Regions from separate parts of the Marinospirillum alkalitolerans genome, predicted to be linked through region 4. Evidence: predicted binding sites of a transcription regulator. Region 4 holds the regulator's gene; each other region holds the start of a gene.
What was found. Region 4 encodes FNR, which switches genes on or off when oxygen is low (the NO sensors DNR and NnrR bind a similar motif). Its sites were predicted from a motif close to TTGATNTANATCAA; they were not measured.

Region 1: the regulator FNR is predicted to act here: its motif matches at 1,793-1,806, upstream of V6U78_RS10545 (cytochrome-c peroxidase).
Region 2: the regulator FNR is predicted to act here: its motif matches at 1,770-1,783, upstream of V6U78_RS06150 (oxygen-binding di-iron domain-containing protein).
Region 3: the regulator FNR is predicted to act here: its motif matches at 2,064-2,077, upstream of clpB (ATP-dependent chaperone ClpB).

Annotation. Positions count from the first base shown of each region.
Region 1 covers NZ_JBANFI010000006.1:68,882-73,093, forward strand. Annotated here, with positions in the region: gene V6U78_RS10540 (methyl-accepting chemotaxis protein) at 1-1,607, opposite strand, end outside; gene V6U78_RS10545 (cytochrome-c peroxidase) at 1,841-2,809, shown strand; gene V6U78_RS10550 (EAL domain-containing protein) at 2,806-4,212, shown strand, end outside.
Region 2 covers NZ_JBANFI010000003.1:263,192-267,403, forward strand. Annotated here, with positions in the region: gene V6U78_RS06140 (HD-GYP domain-containing protein) at 1-42, opposite strand, end outside; gene V6U78_RS06145 (oxygen-binding di-iron domain-containing protein) at 70-855, opposite strand; gene V6U78_RS06150 (oxygen-binding di-iron domain-containing protein) at 935-1,702, opposite strand; gene tatC (twin-arginine translocase subunit TatC) at 1,897-2,655, opposite strand; gene tatB (Sec-independent protein translocase protein TatB) at 2,652-3,044, opposite strand; gene tatA (Sec-independent protein translocase subunit TatA) at 3,059-3,328, opposite strand; gene V6U78_RS06170 (phosphoribosyl-ATP diphosphatase) at 3,399-3,749, opposite strand; gene ubiB (ubiquinone biosynthesis regulatory protein kinase UbiB) at 3,864-4,212, opposite strand, start outside.
Region 3 covers NZ_JBANFI010000010.1:37,021-41,232, forward strand. Annotated here, with positions in the region: gene V6U78_RS12320 (outer membrane protein assembly factor BamD) at 1-142, opposite strand, end outside; gene rluD (23S rRNA pseudouridine(1911/1915/1917) synthase RluD) at 296-1,258, shown strand; gene pgeF (peptidoglycan editing factor PgeF) at 1,261-2,043, shown strand; gene clpB (ATP-dependent chaperone ClpB) at 2,212-4,212, shown strand, end outside.
Region 4 covers NZ_JBANFI010000001.1:457,372-461,583, forward strand. Annotated here, with positions in the region: gene V6U78_RS02055 (sulfite exporter TauE/SafE family protein) at 1-357, shown strand, start outside; gene hemN (oxygen-independent coproporphyrinogen III oxidase) at 373-1,770, shown strand; gene fnr (fumarate/nitrate reduction transcriptional regulator Fnr) at 1,905-2,621, shown strand; gene V6U78_RS02070 (purine phosphoribosyltransferase family protein) at 2,696-3,241, shown strand; gene ttcA (tRNA 2-thiocytidine(32) synthetase TtcA) at 3,285-4,139, opposite strand.

The DNA.
Region 1 (4,212 bases), on a different contig from region 4:
GCTTGGCGGGCAGCCTGCTGGAGCTTTTCGATCATCTGCTGAATTTCTTCAGTTGATTGCTGGCTGCGATTGGCCAATGCACGGACTTCATCCGCGACGACGGCAAAGCCGCGACCATGCTCACCGGCACGTGCCGCTTCTATGGCTGCATTGAGTGCTAAAAGGTTGGTCTGCTCGGCAATACCGCGAATCACATCCAAAATGCTGCCAATGGATTCCGTATCTTCTTGCAGCTTTTGGATGACCTGAGTGGCCATTTGTACTTCCTCAGCCAGTGAAGTGACCTCTTGGGCGGTTTTGCTGACGACCTCGGCACCTTTTTGGGTGGAGCGATTCGACTCTTCTGCCGCCTGCGCTGCTTGAGCGGCATTTCCGGCAACCTGCATGACGGTGGCGGCCATCTCGGTCATAGCCGCGGCCACCTGATCGGTTTCTTGTTGTTGCTGCTGTACTTGCTGATTGGCTTCGCGACTGGATGCGGCCAGCTCTTCTGAAGCGGCACTCAGCTGATTGCCGGCATCTGCGACCTGTTTGACCAGACTGTGAATCCCATCGACAAAGTGATTAAAGCTGCGCGCTAGATCACCAAACTCATCCTGTCGATCTTCATCCAGCCTTTGTGTCAGATCACCATCTCCTTGTGCGATCTGCTCTAGCGCGAGGCGGGTTGCGTTGACGGGTTGTACCACCATCTTGGCCACCAGCAGCACGATACCCAGCAGTACCAGCAGGATAAACGCAAAGCCACCCAGTAACGAAAGCCGCAGCTGATTGGCTGTTTCCATAACCAACTGTTGCGGCAGCGCCACAGCCAATGACCAGCCACGGGTTGATGCTACAGGGTGATAGGCCACCAGATAATCCCGTTGATTGTGTAGTCTAAGCTGTGCCACGCCTGAATCACCACGCACCATCTGCTGGCTGACTTCAACATAGCGGGGGTTATCCGCCTGCAGTGCATTGCGGCTCATCCGCCAATCTGCTTGGGGATGCGCCAGATAAACACCTTGAGAGTCGATCAGCCAGGCCTGGGCTTGATCTTGTGAAACTTGATCCACTATCCGTGTTAATTGATCCAGCGTGACGGTGGCGGCCAGAATACCGATCACCTGCTGATTGCTGTCTTTGACGGCATGGACAAGGAGCGTGATGGGGTTGCCGCTGGTGCCTGAGCGAGTGGGGTTGGCAATCACCGCTTCACGGCTGCGCTGCACAACAATTTCCTGGAAGTAGGCGCGGTCACCACGCTGGCGTCGATCCAGATTGTGGTAATAAGCCTCGCCCTGTGCATCAACATAAAACATGACCTCAAAACTATTGGGCTGGGCCATAAAGTGCTGTAGCAGCGCAGAGATGGCTTCTGGATCCCCTGAGCTGAAGGTGTCTGTTTGTGTCAGTGAGCGCACAACGGCCATCTGCGAGTCGAGCCAACTGCTGACCAGATCGGCATTGTTCTGTGCTGACTCACGCATGCTGGCTTCAGTCAGTTTAACCACGCGCTGGCTGACCTGCTCGGTCAGTAAAAAGGCAGCAAAAACCAAGCAGAGGGTCAGGGGGGCGCCAAACAGCAGGACAAGCTTTGGGGTCATTTTCAGTCGATTCAGCATAGCAAGCTTCCTTTGTACAGCAAACAGAGCGGATCCATGAGAATATCGCATTCACCTGGAGTGTGTGGTCAACGCTAACGCGCTGATTGAATTTTTAGCAACAAGCCGCCAAGCAGTGTGCCGTTTTTTGCGTCATGCTTGTCGCTCTTGTGTGACAGTCGATAATCAAGTGTAGTTAAGTTTTATTGATCTGCATCTTTGACAGCCGCTGTTTTATTCTTTAGAAAGGCGCGATGAATCGATTCCTGCTACCTCGTCTGCTGTTGCTGAGTGGTTTTTTGCTCTGCTTCAGCCTTGTTGCCGCCCATCCGTTACTGGCTCCGGTACCGCCGCCCCCCGCGATTGATCCGGCTGTGTATCAGCTGGGGCGGGCGCTGTTTCATGATCCGCGCTTGTCAGCGAATCAGCAGGTCAGCTGCGCTAGCTGCCATGATTTAAGCTCGCACGGTGCGGATGCCTTGCCTCTTTCTGTTGGCGTGGATGGTGCGCAGGGGCAGATTCGCGCTTTAACGGTTTACAACGCCAGCTTAAACCCGATGCAGTTCTGGGATGGTCGTGTGCGCACGTTGGAAGAGCAGGTGGATGGCCCCTTGCATGACGTGCTGGAAATGGCGAGTAGTTGGCCAGAGGTGTTGTCGCGTCTGGCAGAAGATCGTCAGTTGGTCGCCGCTTTTGAAGCCGCCTATGCCGAAGGGATGACGCCGCAGACGCTACGTTCAGCCTTGGCCGATTTTCAGCGTACTTTGGTGACGCTGAATTCGCCTTTTGACCTGTGGCTGGCTGGTGAGACGAGCGCAATGGATGCACAGCAGCAGCGCGGCTATCGTTATTTTATCGATTATGGCTGTGTCAGCTGTCACCAGGGTGCTAACTTGGGTGGCAATATGGTGGCGCGGATGGGATCTTTACACAATTATATGGAGTTGAAGGGCGCTGCACTCAATCATGCGGATTTGGGACGTTATCGCTTGACAGGACGCGATGATGATCGCTATGTGTTCCGCGTACCTGGCCTCAGATCGGCCGCCTTGCAAAGCTATTTCTTTCATGATGCCAGTGCCTCAAGTCTGGAAGAGGCGATTGATATGATGGCGCATTATCAGCTCGGTCGTCATTTGCCTGATGAGCACCGCCGTGCCATCGCCGCTTTTTTAACCGCGCTGGTGGGTGAGCATCCTGAACGCCAGGTAGAGCAACCATGAGGCGTCACTGGATCTGGCTGATCCCCCTTCTTTTTCTCGCTGGTTTGCTGCTGATTGCCTTGCTTTTTCAGCAAAATCGCAGTGTGTATCAGCAACAATATCAATTTGCGGTACAGCTATTTAATCAGCTGCGTGAGCTGGATGCAGTCAGTGATCGTGAGATAGTCCAGATCGCCCATGCGCGTGGGCGCAACTATGATCATCTGGCCCAGGCGCGCCAGCAGATTTATCTGGCGCAGCAGGCGCTAGAACAGTGGGCTGAACTGGATGATCCTGTGACCCAAACCCTGCTGAGTAGCTATTTTACCTTGCAGGAGCACAAGGAAGCGCTGGTGCTGGATATTCAGCACTATGCTGCTTTGAGTCGCAATGGCTTGCTGTATTTACCGCAGCTCAATGCAGAGCTCTCCGCACAGGGTGTGATCGGTGAGGCCCAGCGTTATCAACTGCTGAGTGCTTTATACCGTTTTCATCTTTTTGGTGACCTAGCCAGCCTGCATGAAGTCCAGCGTCATCTGGCTGATTTGCAGGCCTTGCCGGTGACCTCGGCCGCCTTGGCTGATTTTAAGCATCATGCCGAACGCAATCTGAGCCATCTGGCACGACTGAGTCAGGATGTGCAGGCGTATTTGTTGATCGAAAGCCGCCCAGTCTTGGATGCTCTAGAGCAACAAAAACAGATCTATTATGCCGAGCGGGTAGCGCTTTTAGAGCGGCGTGCACGCATTATGGTCGGTCTTACTTTGCTCTTGGTGCTGGGCTTAGCCTTGGCTGGCTATCGTTGGCAATTGAGCAGTCAGCAATCGCGTTTAGCCCGTCAGCGCCTAGAAACAGCGGTCAGTGGTTTATCCGAGGCCTTTGCTCTTTTTGATGGCCAAGGTCGTTTGGTCTTGTGTAATCAAGCTTGGCAGCGTACCTATCCGTGGATGAATGAGCAGGAAAGACGCGACTGGTCGCGCTGCTATGCCAGCTTGCAACGCTACTTAAAAGCCAGTGGCTGCCGCGCTTATCTCAAGCCACAAGAAGTCCACCAGTTTTTAGAAGAAACCTATGATGGCCGTTGGTTGCAGGCCAGTGATAGCGGCACACCAGAAGGTGGACGTGTTTGTGTGCGTACAGATATCAGCGGTATACAGCAGAGCCGTCAGGAACTGCGCACTGTGGCGGCGGTGTTTGAGAACTGCAACGAAGCCATTATGGTTGTTGATGCCGCTGTGCGGATTACCTTGGTCAATCCAGCCTTTGAGCGGATTACTGGCTATGCCGCAGCAGAGGTGCTTGGGCAGAACCCTCATCTACTGGCCTCAGGTCGTCATGATCGTGCTTTTTATCGTCAGCTTTGGCTGGCGTTACTGGAGGATGGCCAGTGGAGCGGTGAGATTTGGAATCGGCGGCGTAACGGC
Region 2 (4,212 bases), on a different contig from region 4:
CTCGGGTGTGATGCGTGATAATTCAAAGTCTCGCAGCAACATAGGGTTATCCTTGCAATCCTTCTGCCCCTAAACGGGTTGACCTGCATAGATCGACTGGAGAAAGTCTCCGCCGCACTGCAAGGCCTCAAACCAATCTAAAAATGCGCTGACCTGCTCCTCGGCAAACATGGCCCCATGCTGTGGCACAATCATCTTGACCGGAAGCGCGCGCACCTGTTGCACCCAATGACGACAGACCGCATTGGAGTGCATATAGCGCTGATGAAAAGACAGCATATAGCGGGTGTGCTCTTCAAAATCCTCAACGAATAAAGCACGCTGACCCGCTGGGAAAATCGAGGCACCAATATCGCCGCTGAATAGAATTCCTGAGCGCTCATCAAAAACACTAAAGTTACCTTCGCTATGCAGAAAGTGCGCGGGCAACAGATGCAAATGATCACCTGAAGGCAGGGGTAGACGCAGGCCTTGATCCGGAATCGGTTCAACATGCTCCGGCTCATCCAAGCCAAAGTGAGACACAAAATGCAGCCACAGACGTGAGATCAAAAGCTTGGCATCACTGATTTTCATCCAATAGGGTGCCGAAGAGCAGACATCAGGGTCTTGGTGGGTGGCAATCAAGGTCGTAATCTGCCGCGGATGCAGGTAGCGACTGACCTGCTCAAGCACCTGATGAAAGACATAGCTGCCACCGGGATCAAACAGCACGCCTTGGTCGCGATTAATAATCAGACACTGGTTGGTTTGCACAAAAGAACTGGCCTGTTCTTCTTCCTCCCAACCGAACCAGACAAACTGATGTTCATCATCTTCATAAAGAAGGCGGCTGGCTTCAAGACGCTCACTCATCCTTTGCTTCTCCCTGGTTTGATGCTCGCTCGTCCTTCGGTCTTCCCTCTAGGTCCGATAGATCGATGGGCACCTGAGACTAAAAACCATAAAACTCATCCAGCAAATCTGTGCCACATTGCAGGTTTTCTAACCATGTCAAAAAGGCAGGAATATGCTCTTTCCCGATCACGGCACCATGTTGAGGAACGATCATTTCAACCGGATATTGACGCACCATCGCTACCCATTTACGCAATGCAGCATTGTTGCCCATATAGCGGCGATGAAACCCCTCGGTGTAGGCTAGGTGCTCCTCCCAATCCTTGACCATTAAATAACGCTCACCCTTAGGAAAAACAGCCGCACCTATATCACCAGAAAACAAAATCTTCGAGCGGGTATCGTAGAAACTAAAGTTGCCTTCACTATGCAAAAAATGAGCAGGCAGCAGCACGATTTCACCGCCAGCGGGCAGCTTGATCATCTTGCCCTTGTCTTCTATCGCGATCAGTCGTGTTGGATCACTAAAGCCAAAATGGGACACAAAGCGTATCCACAGGCGTGAGACGAGCAAACGGGCACGGGTCGCCTTCAACCAAAGAGTCACCGAGGAGAGCACATCTGGATCTTGATGGGTGGCGAGCAGATAGCGTATCTGATCCAGCGGTAGATACTTGCTCACTTCTGCTGCGACTTCTGAAAAAATAAAAGCACCACCTGGATCAAACAAGTAACCCTGATCCTGATTGATGACTAAAACCTGATTGGATTGCACCAAACTTTCTTCTGCATCTGGATCTTCCCAACCGAACCAAATGACCTGGTGCTCATCATCCTCAAATAAGACATGACTACTTTCTACCATCTCGGACTCCATGTGCAGGGTAAAAAATCCCACTTATTATTTATAGCATCCTAACAAAAATAAGGCGTTGACACATAACAAAGAACCCAGCATTGCGCTGGGTTCTATGATCGGTTTCAGCTGAACTCGTGGAGTAGCTTTAAATCAAAGCGAGGCTTGGTGCGAACCTGCTCGTGATGTCCACCAGAAGCGTCTTAGGCCGCCTCTTGATTCGTGGCAGGCAAAAGACGGGCAATCAATAAACCCAGCTCAAAAAGCAGCCACAGTGGAATAGCCAGCAGGGTTTGTGAGAAGGGATCTGGCGGTGTCAGCAACATGGCAACGACAAAGCAGCCTAAGATCACATAGAGGCGCTTTGAGGCCAGGCTTTTTACATCCGTTGCCCCAGCTTTAATCAATAACACTGTGGCAATCGGCACTTCAAAAGCCACACCAAAGGCAAAAAAGATCTTCAGTACAAAACTCAGATAGGCGTTGATATCCGTCATGACCCCAACCGTTTCAGGCGCAGCCGCAATAAAAAACGGGAAAAGAATGGGGAACACCACATAATAAGCAAAAGCGATACCGGCATAAAAAAGCAGGATGCTGGAAACCAATAAAGGAATAGCGAGCTTCTTTTCCTGCTCATACAAGCCTGGGGCAATAAAAGCCCAGATTTGATACAGGATATAGGGGATGCTCAATATAAAAGCGACATATAGCGTCAGCTTAAAGGGCGCGAAAAAGGGCGAAGTCACCTCAGTGGCAATCATATGACCACCTTCAGGCAAAATACCTCTTAACGGCTCAGAGACAAACAGATAGATATCATTCGCGAAATACACCAGACACAAGAAGGCCAAGATCACGGCAATCACAATCCGCAGTAGCCGATCACGCAACTCCATCAAGTGCTCAACAAGAGGCGCGTGGGCTTCTGTCGATGAAGGCTTGGAGGGATCCGCACTCATTGAGGTGTATCCTTGGTCACATTTGACTGGGTGGGCGTGCTGGCGACATCAGAGGCAGGCTCGGTTGTGGCAGGTGCTTCTGGCGGCTGATGATGGATCGAATCTGGCGTTGAGGGCAGAGCCTCTGATGCGGCAGTCTCTTGCACCATCTCCTGCTCAGCCTGTACCAAGCCGGCCTTGACGCGCTGCTCATGCTCAGCCAAACGCTGGCGCATTTCTTCAAGCTGCAACTGCTGATTCACCTCTTGTTGGATGCCCGCCACAGAGCGCTTAATGCGTCCAATGTACAGGCCCAGCGTGCGGGCAGCCTGAGGCAAGCGTTGGGGGCCTAAAACCAATAGGCCCACCACCGCCACCAGCAGCAATTCTAAAAAGCCAATATCAAACATAGGTTGATGCTGCCTTATTTTTGCTCTTGCTCAGAACGTGTTGTGCTGCTTGTCGTCTCATCAACACGCTTGGCTTCGACATCCAGACTTTCTGGCTGGCGTTTTTCTTGCTGCTGAGCAGGTTGATCTGCCTGCTGCTCGCCATCTTTGAGTGCTGACTTAAAGCCCTTGACGGCACTGCCTAAATCCGAGCCCAAACCACGGAGTTTTTTGGTCCCAAAAATCAAGATAATAATGCCGAGTACGATCAGTAACTGCCAAATGCTAATGCCACCTAAACCCATGATTTTGCTCCACTCTACAGATCTATCTACGCTGGTTTATCCAGCTGTTTTGACTTCACCAATCTTCAAATCAGGCGCCGGTAACGCGTGATGTTGAGGGACGGCTGGCTTTTTCATCTAAACCAGAGACACCCATTCTTCTTGCCAGTTCGTCCAGCACCTGCTGGTGGCTCAATCCTAAATGAGAAAGCATGACCAAGGTATGAAACCACAGGTCAGCCGTCTCACTAATCACTTCGCGATGATCTCCGCTCAGGGCGGCATCCTTAGCGGCGAGCAAGGTTTCGGTGGCTTCTTCACCGACCTTCTCTAGAATCTTGTTCAGTCCACGACTATGGAGCTGGGCAACGTAAGAAGAAGCTGGATCAGCATGGCGACGTTCTTCAAGTTGCTGCTCGAGCTGCTCTAAAAAATGGATCATTTGTTTATCACTCAAAAACTGGGGCCATGGGTTTCAACACCTCTGCCCTTGGGTCTTGATCAGCAGGTAGGCAAGGATAGCCTAAAGACCCGCACCATACCATAGGCCACTGGTTTAACGCCGCAGCAGTAAAAAGAGCCCTAGACCACCGAAAAGCCACGGCCAACCCGCCCAATCCTGTAAGCGCTCCCAAGGCAAATCCAGCCCTAAAGCGGCAGCCAGTAGCAGCAAAACACCACCAACCAGCACCTGTCCCGGGCGGCGACTGGCTTGGCGTATTTCCTGCTGTAAAGCCTGTAGGCTGGCTTGCTGCTGTTGCTGAGCCTCTTGCCAGCCTTGCCATTGACGTAGCGTTTCATGCGCCAGCTGAGGCAGTTCTGGAATCTGCTCCAACCAATCAGGGAGCTTTTCTTTGGCTTTGCGCCAGATCCCTCTTGGCCCAACACGCTGCTGCATCCAGTTT
Region 3 (4,212 bases), on a different contig from region 4:
CTTGAGCTTCTTGATAAATCTGCGCTTCTGTCTTTTGATCATCAGGAATGCGTGTGGCGCAGCCAGCGAGGAGCGAAAGGCAGATCAGAAGCAGCAGTGCGGTGAGGGTCGAGCGGTGTTGATCAATCAAAAAAGCACGCATAGGTATCTCTAAGTCGTCTAAAACCAGTGAGATCGAGCTTGAATCTCTTCTGGATGCTAGAATAACGAAAACAAGCATGAAGTTCGAGTCAATTTAAAAAGGCGCTGATATCAGCGCAGTGATTCTTCACTCTCTCTACTTAAGATCAGGTTTATGACCCAGAAGATTGCCCAGCAGGCTCCCGTTCCTATTCATCTTGCCGGTAAGCGTGCCGATCAGGCCGCTGCTGAACTCTTTACTGATTTCTCGCGTGCCAAATTACAGCAGTGGCTTAAAGAAGGCGCCTTGTTGCGTAACGGTGCCCCTCTCAAGCCGAAGGACAAGGTGATGGCAGGCGATCTGCTGGTGATTGAAGCCCAGCAAGAGATCCAGACACGCGATGTCCCGCAACAGATCGCCTTGGATATCGTGCATGAGGATGATGCGTTACTGGTGATTAATAAAGAAGCGGGTATGGTCGTGCATCCAGCAGCAGGTCATGCGGATGGCACCCTGCTGAATGCCCTGCTCTATCATTGCCCTCAGCTTGAGGATTTACCACGAGCAGGGATCGTGCATCGTCTCGATAAAGACACCTCCGGCCTGATGGTCGTGGCCAAAACACTTCAAGCACAAACCTCGTTGGTCGCTCAGTTGCAAGATCGCTCTATGGGGCGTGAGTATGATGCGGTTGTACTGGGTTCTTTGATCAGTGGGGGCACGATCAATGCCCCGATTGGCCGTCATCCGAAAGATCGTCAACGTCAGGCAGTGGTGGTTTCTGGTGGTAAGCCTGCCGTGACGCACTATCGTGTTGTCGAGCGTTATCGTGCGCACACCCATGTGCGCTGTCAGTTGGAGACAGGCCGAACCCATCAGATTCGGGTGCACCTGTCTCACTTAAAGCACCCTTTGGTGGGTGATCCTCAGTATGGCGGGCGTTTGAAGTTACCTGCTGGCGCTGGTGAAGAGTTGAAGCAGTTTTTGCGTGCCTTCCCGCGCCAAGCGCTGCATGCTCGTAGCCTCAAGCTCCTTCACCCTGAACATCAGCAGCCTCAGCAGTGGCAAGCGCCGATGCCTGAGGATATGCAGCTACTGCTGGCCCTGCTGGCGGAAGACACACGCGAGGCTCGTTAATCATGAAGACACAAGGCGACGCGACTGGCGCAGCGCTCCATGCTCTGTCACCCGCTCGACTCTATCCACAATGGCCAGCTCCTGAACAGGTGAAAGCCTGGGTGACCACGCGTGAATATGGCCCGAGCCAGCCTCCTTACGATGGATTCAATCCTGCCGATCATGTTGGTGATGATCCGCAGCAGGTGGCCTTGTGTCGACAACAGCTGGTTGATGCAACAGGCGGGCGGCCACTCAACTGGCTAGAGCAAACCCATTCCACTCAGGTGTTGAGCCATTTTGCGCCTGGCTCGCAGGCCGATGCAGCCATTGCGCGCAGCGGTGATTACGCCTGTGTTGTGCTGACAGCAGATTGCCTGCCGGTCTTTTTTTGTGATCGCCGTGCCACGGTTGTCGGTGTGGCCCATGCGGGTTGGCGTGGGCTGGCCGCTGGCGTGCTCGAAAATACAGTGGCTGAAATGGCGGTGCCGCCTGAAGAACTGCTGGTCTGGCTAGGGCCAGCGATTGGCGCGCGGGTGTTTGAAGTCGGTGCAGAGGTGCGTCAAGCCTTTGTGGATGGGCATCCAGAAGCTGCCGCCGCTTTTGTGCCCAGCCCTTATCGCTTGAAACACTATATGGCGGATCTCTATCGTCTCGCGCGGCAGCGTTTGCAGGCTGTTGGTGTGACGCAGATTTTTGGCGGCAACCTGTGCAGTTTTGTGGATGCAGAGCGCTTTTACTCCTACCGACGCGATGGTCAGGCGACGGGCCGGATGGCGAGTGTGATCTGGTTGGATACCCCTTAGACTGAAGCCAAGGGCAGGGTTTGATCTAGGACAAATGAGACCGAGTCGGCGGAGAAATATCCTGCCCGAGCGCTTGAATCTGCGTGCTTGACCCCCACCTTAATCATCAGATGCAAACATCACACCAGTTCTGCTGGTGATGTCCATGAAGTGATTGAGGTAAAAACCATGCGTATCGATCGTTTAACCAGCAAAATGCAAAATGCCTTTGCTGATGCCCAGTCTCTGGCCGTTGGTCAGAGCCATAATGAATTGGCCCCTGTCCATCTCGTGCTGGCTTTGCTTGATCAGCAAGGCAATCCCCTGTCGCCTTTAATTAAACAAGCGGGGAGTGATGTCACTCGCGTGCGGAGTGAGTTGAAGAAGCTGCTCGCAGACCTCCCAACAGTGAGCCATTATGATGGCAATGTGCAGGTTTCTCAGACTCTGGGGCGCCTGCTGAATCTGGCTGATCGTGATGCTCAGCAACGTGGTGATCAATATATCTCCAGCGAACTGGTGCTCCTGGCGGCGCTAGAGCTGAAAGATGCCACCAGTCAGGCGCTGGAAAAAGCCGGCCTGAATAAAAAGCGTCTTGAAGCCGCGATTGATCAGGTGCGTGGCGGCGAGGCGGTCGACGATCCGAATGCTGAAGAAAAGCGTCAGGCGCTGGAGAAGTTCACCATCGATCTGACTGCACGCGCTTTAGAGGGCAAGTTGGACCCTGTGATTGGCCGTGATGATGAAATTCGTCGCACCATTCAGGTGTTACAGCGCCGCACTAAAAATAACCCCGTGTTGATTGGTGAGCCAGGTGTGGGTAAAACCGCGATAGTCGAAGGCTTGGCGCAGCGCATCGTCAATGGTGAAGTCCCCGAGGGCCTCAAAGATAAACGAGTCTTGTCTCTGGATATGGGCGCGTTGATTGCTGGTGCGAAATTCCGTGGTGAGTTTGAAGAGCGCTTAAAAGGTGTTTTGAATGAGCTGGCGAAAGAAGAGGGCCGCGTCATTCTCTTTATCGATGAGCTGCATACCATGGTCGGTGCCGGCAAAGGTGAAGGCTCGATGGATGCGGGCAATATGCTCAAGCCTGCGCTGGCGCGTGGAGAGCTGCATTGCGTTGGGGCCACCACGCTAGATGAATATCGTCAGTATATTGAGAAGGATGCCGCGCTGGAGCGTCGCTTCCAGAAGGTGCTGGTCAGCGAACCCAGTGAAGAAGATGCGATTGCGATTTTGCGGGGCCTGAAAGAGCGCTATGAGGTCCACCATGGTGTCGAAATTACCGACAGCGCCGTGATTGCGGCTGCGCGTCTTTCTAACCGTTATATCTCGGATCGGCAACTGCCGGATAAAGCCATCGACCTGATGGATGAGGCCGCCAGCCGTATCCGTATGGAGATCGATTCCAAGCCTGAAGAAATGGATCGTCTCGAGCGGCGTTTGATTCAGCTGAAGATCGAACGCGAAGCCCTCAAAAAAGAAACAGATCCTAATACGGTGAAGCGCCTTGAGCATCTTGAAGAGCAAATCACGGATCTGGCTCGTCAGTATGCGGATCTTGAGGAAATCTGGACCTCTGAAAAATCCAGCCTCCAGGGTGCTCAGCAGATTAAACAGCAGCTGGAGCAGGCGCGTCTTGATTTAGAAGCCGCACGTCGTAAGGGCGATTTGGCGCGGATGTCAGAAATACAGTACGGCATTATTCCTGACTTGGAGCGCAGTTTACAGATGGCCGATCAGCTTGATTCAATCGAGCACCAGCTATTGCGCAACCGAGTCACGGATGAAGAAATTGCCGAGGTTGTGGCGCGCTGGACGGGCATTCCAGTTAGTAAGATGCTGGAGTCAGATCGTGAAAAACTGCTGCGCATGGAAGATGCCTTGCATGATCGCGTGATCGGCCAAGATGAAGCGGTTCTGGCCGTCGCCAATGCCGTGCGTCGCTCGCGAGCGGGCTTGGCTGATCCGAACCGGCCCAGCGGCTCCTTCCTCTTTTTAGGGCCAACCGGTGTGGGTAAAACAGAGCTGTGTAAATCTCTGGCGCACTATTTATTTGATACTGAAGAAGCCATGGTGCGCATTGATATGAGTGAGTTCATGGAGAAACACTCAGTCGCGCGATTGATTGGTGCGCCCCCTGGCTATGTTGGCTATGAGCAGGGCGGTTATCTGACAGAAGCTGTGCGC
Region 4 (4,212 bases):
GAAGCGCTGGGAAAAGGTTTATGGCGACGTCTAGAGCCGATCGGACGTCGGCTGATGCCAGTGACCCACCCTCTGCAAGCCTTGGGTATTGGCCTCGTTTGGGGCTGGTTGCCCTGTGGCTTGGTCTATTCCATGTTGATTTTGGCGCTCAGTAGCGGCAGTGCACTGCATGGCGCGATATTAATGCTCTTTTTTGGCCTTGGCACCTTGCCGACCCTGCTCTTGACCGGGGCGCTAGCGCAGCAGTTGATGACCTATCTGCGCCAAGGCTTCTGGCGTCAGTGCTCAGCACTGTTGTTACTGGTTTTTGCGCTACTGCAAGCCTGGCCTTTATTGGGATTGAACCGAATTTTTTAAATAGAGATACTGATCATGAAGAATGTTGATTTTGACCAGTTTGAATGGAATGCCGCCTTAATCGAGCGCTATAACCTCGCTGGTCCACGCTATACGTCTTATCCTACGGCACCTCAGTTTCATGCTGGTTTCGATGCCGAAGCCTATCGTCAGGCGCTGATCGACAGCAATGCCAGCCAGGCACCCTTGTCGCTTTATTTTCATATCCCCTTTTGCGCCAAGGTGTGCTTTTACTGTGGCTGCAATAAAATTGCGACGGGCGATACCTCGCGCTGCGGCCCTTATCTTGAGCGCCTGTATCAAGAAATGGATCAGATTGCCGCAGTGGTGGATACCTCGCGACCTGTGCATCAGCTGCACTGGGGCGGTGGCACGCCTACTTTTCTTTCACATCAGCAGATGCGAGAGCTGATGCAGCAGACTCGAGCCCGCTTCCAACTGCGTGATGATGACCAAGGCGACTACTCAATAGAGATCGATCCGCGCGAAATCCAGCCAGATACCCTGCCTTTATTGCGTGAGCTGGGCTTTAACCGCATGAGCTTTGGTTTACAGGATTTAAATCTGCAGGTGCAGCAGGCTGTGAACCGTGTCCAGCCGCGTGAGATGACTGAGGGGGCGTTGCAGCAAGCACGCGAGCTAGGCTTTCGCTCTTTAAATCTGGATTTGATCTACGGTTTGCCGCATCAAACCCCGGAGAGTTTTGCGCAGACCGTGGAAGAGGTGATCGACATGTCGCCAGATCGCCTCTCCGTTTTCAACTATGCGCACCTGCCTGAACGTTTTAAACCTCAGCGGCGGATTCGTGCCGAGGATCTGCCCAGTCCAGAGCATAAGCTGTTGATTCTGGAGCAAACCATTCGCCGCCTAGTCGAAGCTGGCTATGTCTATATCGGTATGGATCACTTCGCCAAGCCCACAGATAGCCTCGCGATTGCACAGCGAGAGGGGCGTTTACATCGCAATTTTCAGGGTTATACCACCCACTCAGATTGTGATTTGATCGCGATGGGCGCTTCCTCAATTAGCCAGGTGGGGCCGACCTATGCGCAGAACCATCATGATACTGAAGGCTATGAGGCACAGATCAGCCAAGGCCAGCTCGCGACTTTGCGTGGCCTGGTCTTGACGCAAGATGATATACTGCGCCGTGCAGTGATTAACCAATTAATCTGCCATTTTGCACTCGATACCCAGGCCTGGAGTCGCACTTGGGGCGTGGCATTTAACGATTATTTTGCCTCTGAGTTGGCTGCGCTGAAAACGCACGAGCAGGATGGCTTAATTGAGATTCGCCCTGAAGGATTAAGGGTGACGCCTGCTGGTCGTTTATTGATTCGCAGCCTGTGCATGGTCTTTGATGCTTATCTTGACCAGCCGAGTCTGGGCCGTGCTTTTTCACGAATTATCTGATCTGATTGCGAGAGATCAATCAGCGTGGTAAAAAGGATTGATCTCCAGCATGACATACATAAGAGGGAGACGACACCATGACGAGTCGCCAAATGAAAGGAAGTGGTCTGATATTCAGTAAGGAAACCCGCTGTATGACATGCAGCCTGAGTTCCCTGTGTTTGCCCCTCTCGTTGAACCTAGAGGATATCGATCAATTAGATCGCATTATTAAACGCCGCCAGCCACTAAAAAAGGGTGAGCATCTCTTCCGTCAGGGTGATCCCTTTGATTGTGTTTACGCGGTGCGCTCAGGCAGTCTCAAAAACTACATCATGACGAATGATGGTGAAGAACAGATCACCAACTTTCACCTGCCGAGCGAGCTGGTAGGGCTGGATGGGATCGACTGCGCCAGTTATCCCATCTCATCAAAAGCGCTTGAAACCACGACCGTTTGCGAGATCCCTTTTAGTCGTCTGCAAGAGTTGTCGCTCGAGTTGCCAGATTTGCGTCAGCAGCTGCTGAGCTGTATGAGTAAAGAAATACGCGATGATAAGCAGATGATGCTCTTGCTGTCTAAGAAAAACGCTGAAGAGCGGGTAGCCACCTTGCTCGCCAATCTCTCGAGCCGCTTTAAGCGCCGTGGCTACTCTCCTTATACCTTCCGCTTGCCTATGTCGCGTAATGAGATAGGGAACTATCTTGGCTTGGCTGTTGAAACAGTCAGCCGTGTGTTTACGCGCTTTCAGGCGATGCAGGTGATCGCAGTGAATGGCAAAGAAGTGCATATTACTGATCGCCCACAGTTGCTGGAAATGGCGGGCTTGGCCGATTGTGAAGCAGAGTCCAAGTTGGTCGCACACGGTTAACAGTGGGATGATGCTGGCGTCTGTAGAGCAAGGTGTGCGCGCTCTGCAAGCTGAGTGGAGTCAAGGAGGTAGGTATGCTCGATGATTTTGAACTCAAGCAAAAGGTCACCTTGTATCAGGATTTTCCTAAAAAGGGTTATCACATGCGTGATTTATCCGGCTTACTGGATGATCCTAAGGCCCTGCAACTGATCACTGATACCTTTGTGCATCGCTATTTGGATGCCCAGCTGACACGTATTGTGGCCCTGAAAGGACGAGGTACCATGTTTGCTGCGGTTTTGGCTTATCGCTTGAATCTGCCTTTAGTGGTGATTCGTGATCTAGGCGAAGAGCCGGGAGAGGTGCTCTATGAGCGGGCCCCTAGTGCAGCAGGCGAGCGAACCCTTGAAATGCGTGTCGGTGCTGTGCAGTCAGAGGATCAGGTGCTGCTGTTTGACGATATTCTGTCCAGCGGTGCCACGCTGCTGGCCGCCGCATCATTGATTCGCCGCCAGGGAGCACAGATTTATGAGGTGGCAACGCTGATTGATCTGCCCGATCAGGGAGGGAGTGAGCGCTTACAGGAGATAGACGTCTCGACCTATGCGCTGATGGCCTTTGCACAGGATCAGGCTTAGTCAGAGAGCGGGCTCAGGTGCCATGACCTGCGCCCGCTGATGTTTAGGCTGGGTGAGAGAGGGTATCAACCAGTTGAATCCTTTGTGCCAGCTGAGCCTTCTGCTTGGCTTCTAATCCAACAAAATCAAAGAGTTGACGATCGGCCAGCTGTGACGGCGCGACGTTTTGTAGCGCGTTAAAAATAGTCTCGCTGCGCCCAGGAAATTGCTTATCCCAATCCTGGAGCATCTCTTTAATGACCTGGCGCTGTAAGTTTTCCTGCGAGCCGCATAGGTTACAGGGGATGATTGGAAACGCCATCATCTGTGCAAAGGTGGCGATATCCTTCTCTTTACAGTAGGCCAGTGGGCGAATCACCACATTTTTGCCATCATCAGACAGCAGCTTGGGTGGCATGGCTTTTAAGCTGCCGCCAAAGAAGAGATTTAAAAACAGGGTTTCGAGCAGATCATCGCGATGATGCCCAAGCGCAATTTTCGTGGCCCCTATTTCTTCGGCAAAACCATAGAGGCTACCGCGTCTGAGTCGCGAACAAAGGCCGCAGGTGGTTTTGCCTTCAGGAATAATCTCTTTGACGATGCTATAGGTGTCTTTTTCAAGAATATGAAATGGCACCCCGATCTCAGTCAGATAAGCAGGAAGAATATGTTCAGGAAAGCCTGGTTGCTTTTGGTCGAGGTTGACGGCAACCAGCTCAAAGCGCACTGGAGCACTTTTCTGTAAACCCATTAATAGATGCAGCAAGGTAAAAGAGTCTTTGCCGCCAGAGAGGCAGACCATGACCTTATCGCCTTCCTGGATCATATTGAAGTCTGCAATCGCTTGTCCTGCCTGGCGGCGCAGGCGTTTTTGGAGCTTATTAAATTCTTTTTTGGCCTTGGGAAGGAGTTCTTGCATCTGCGGCACCTATTGCGATTGACTTCAAAGGCAGGCAAATTAACCAAAGCCACAGCAAATGTAAATGCCTGAA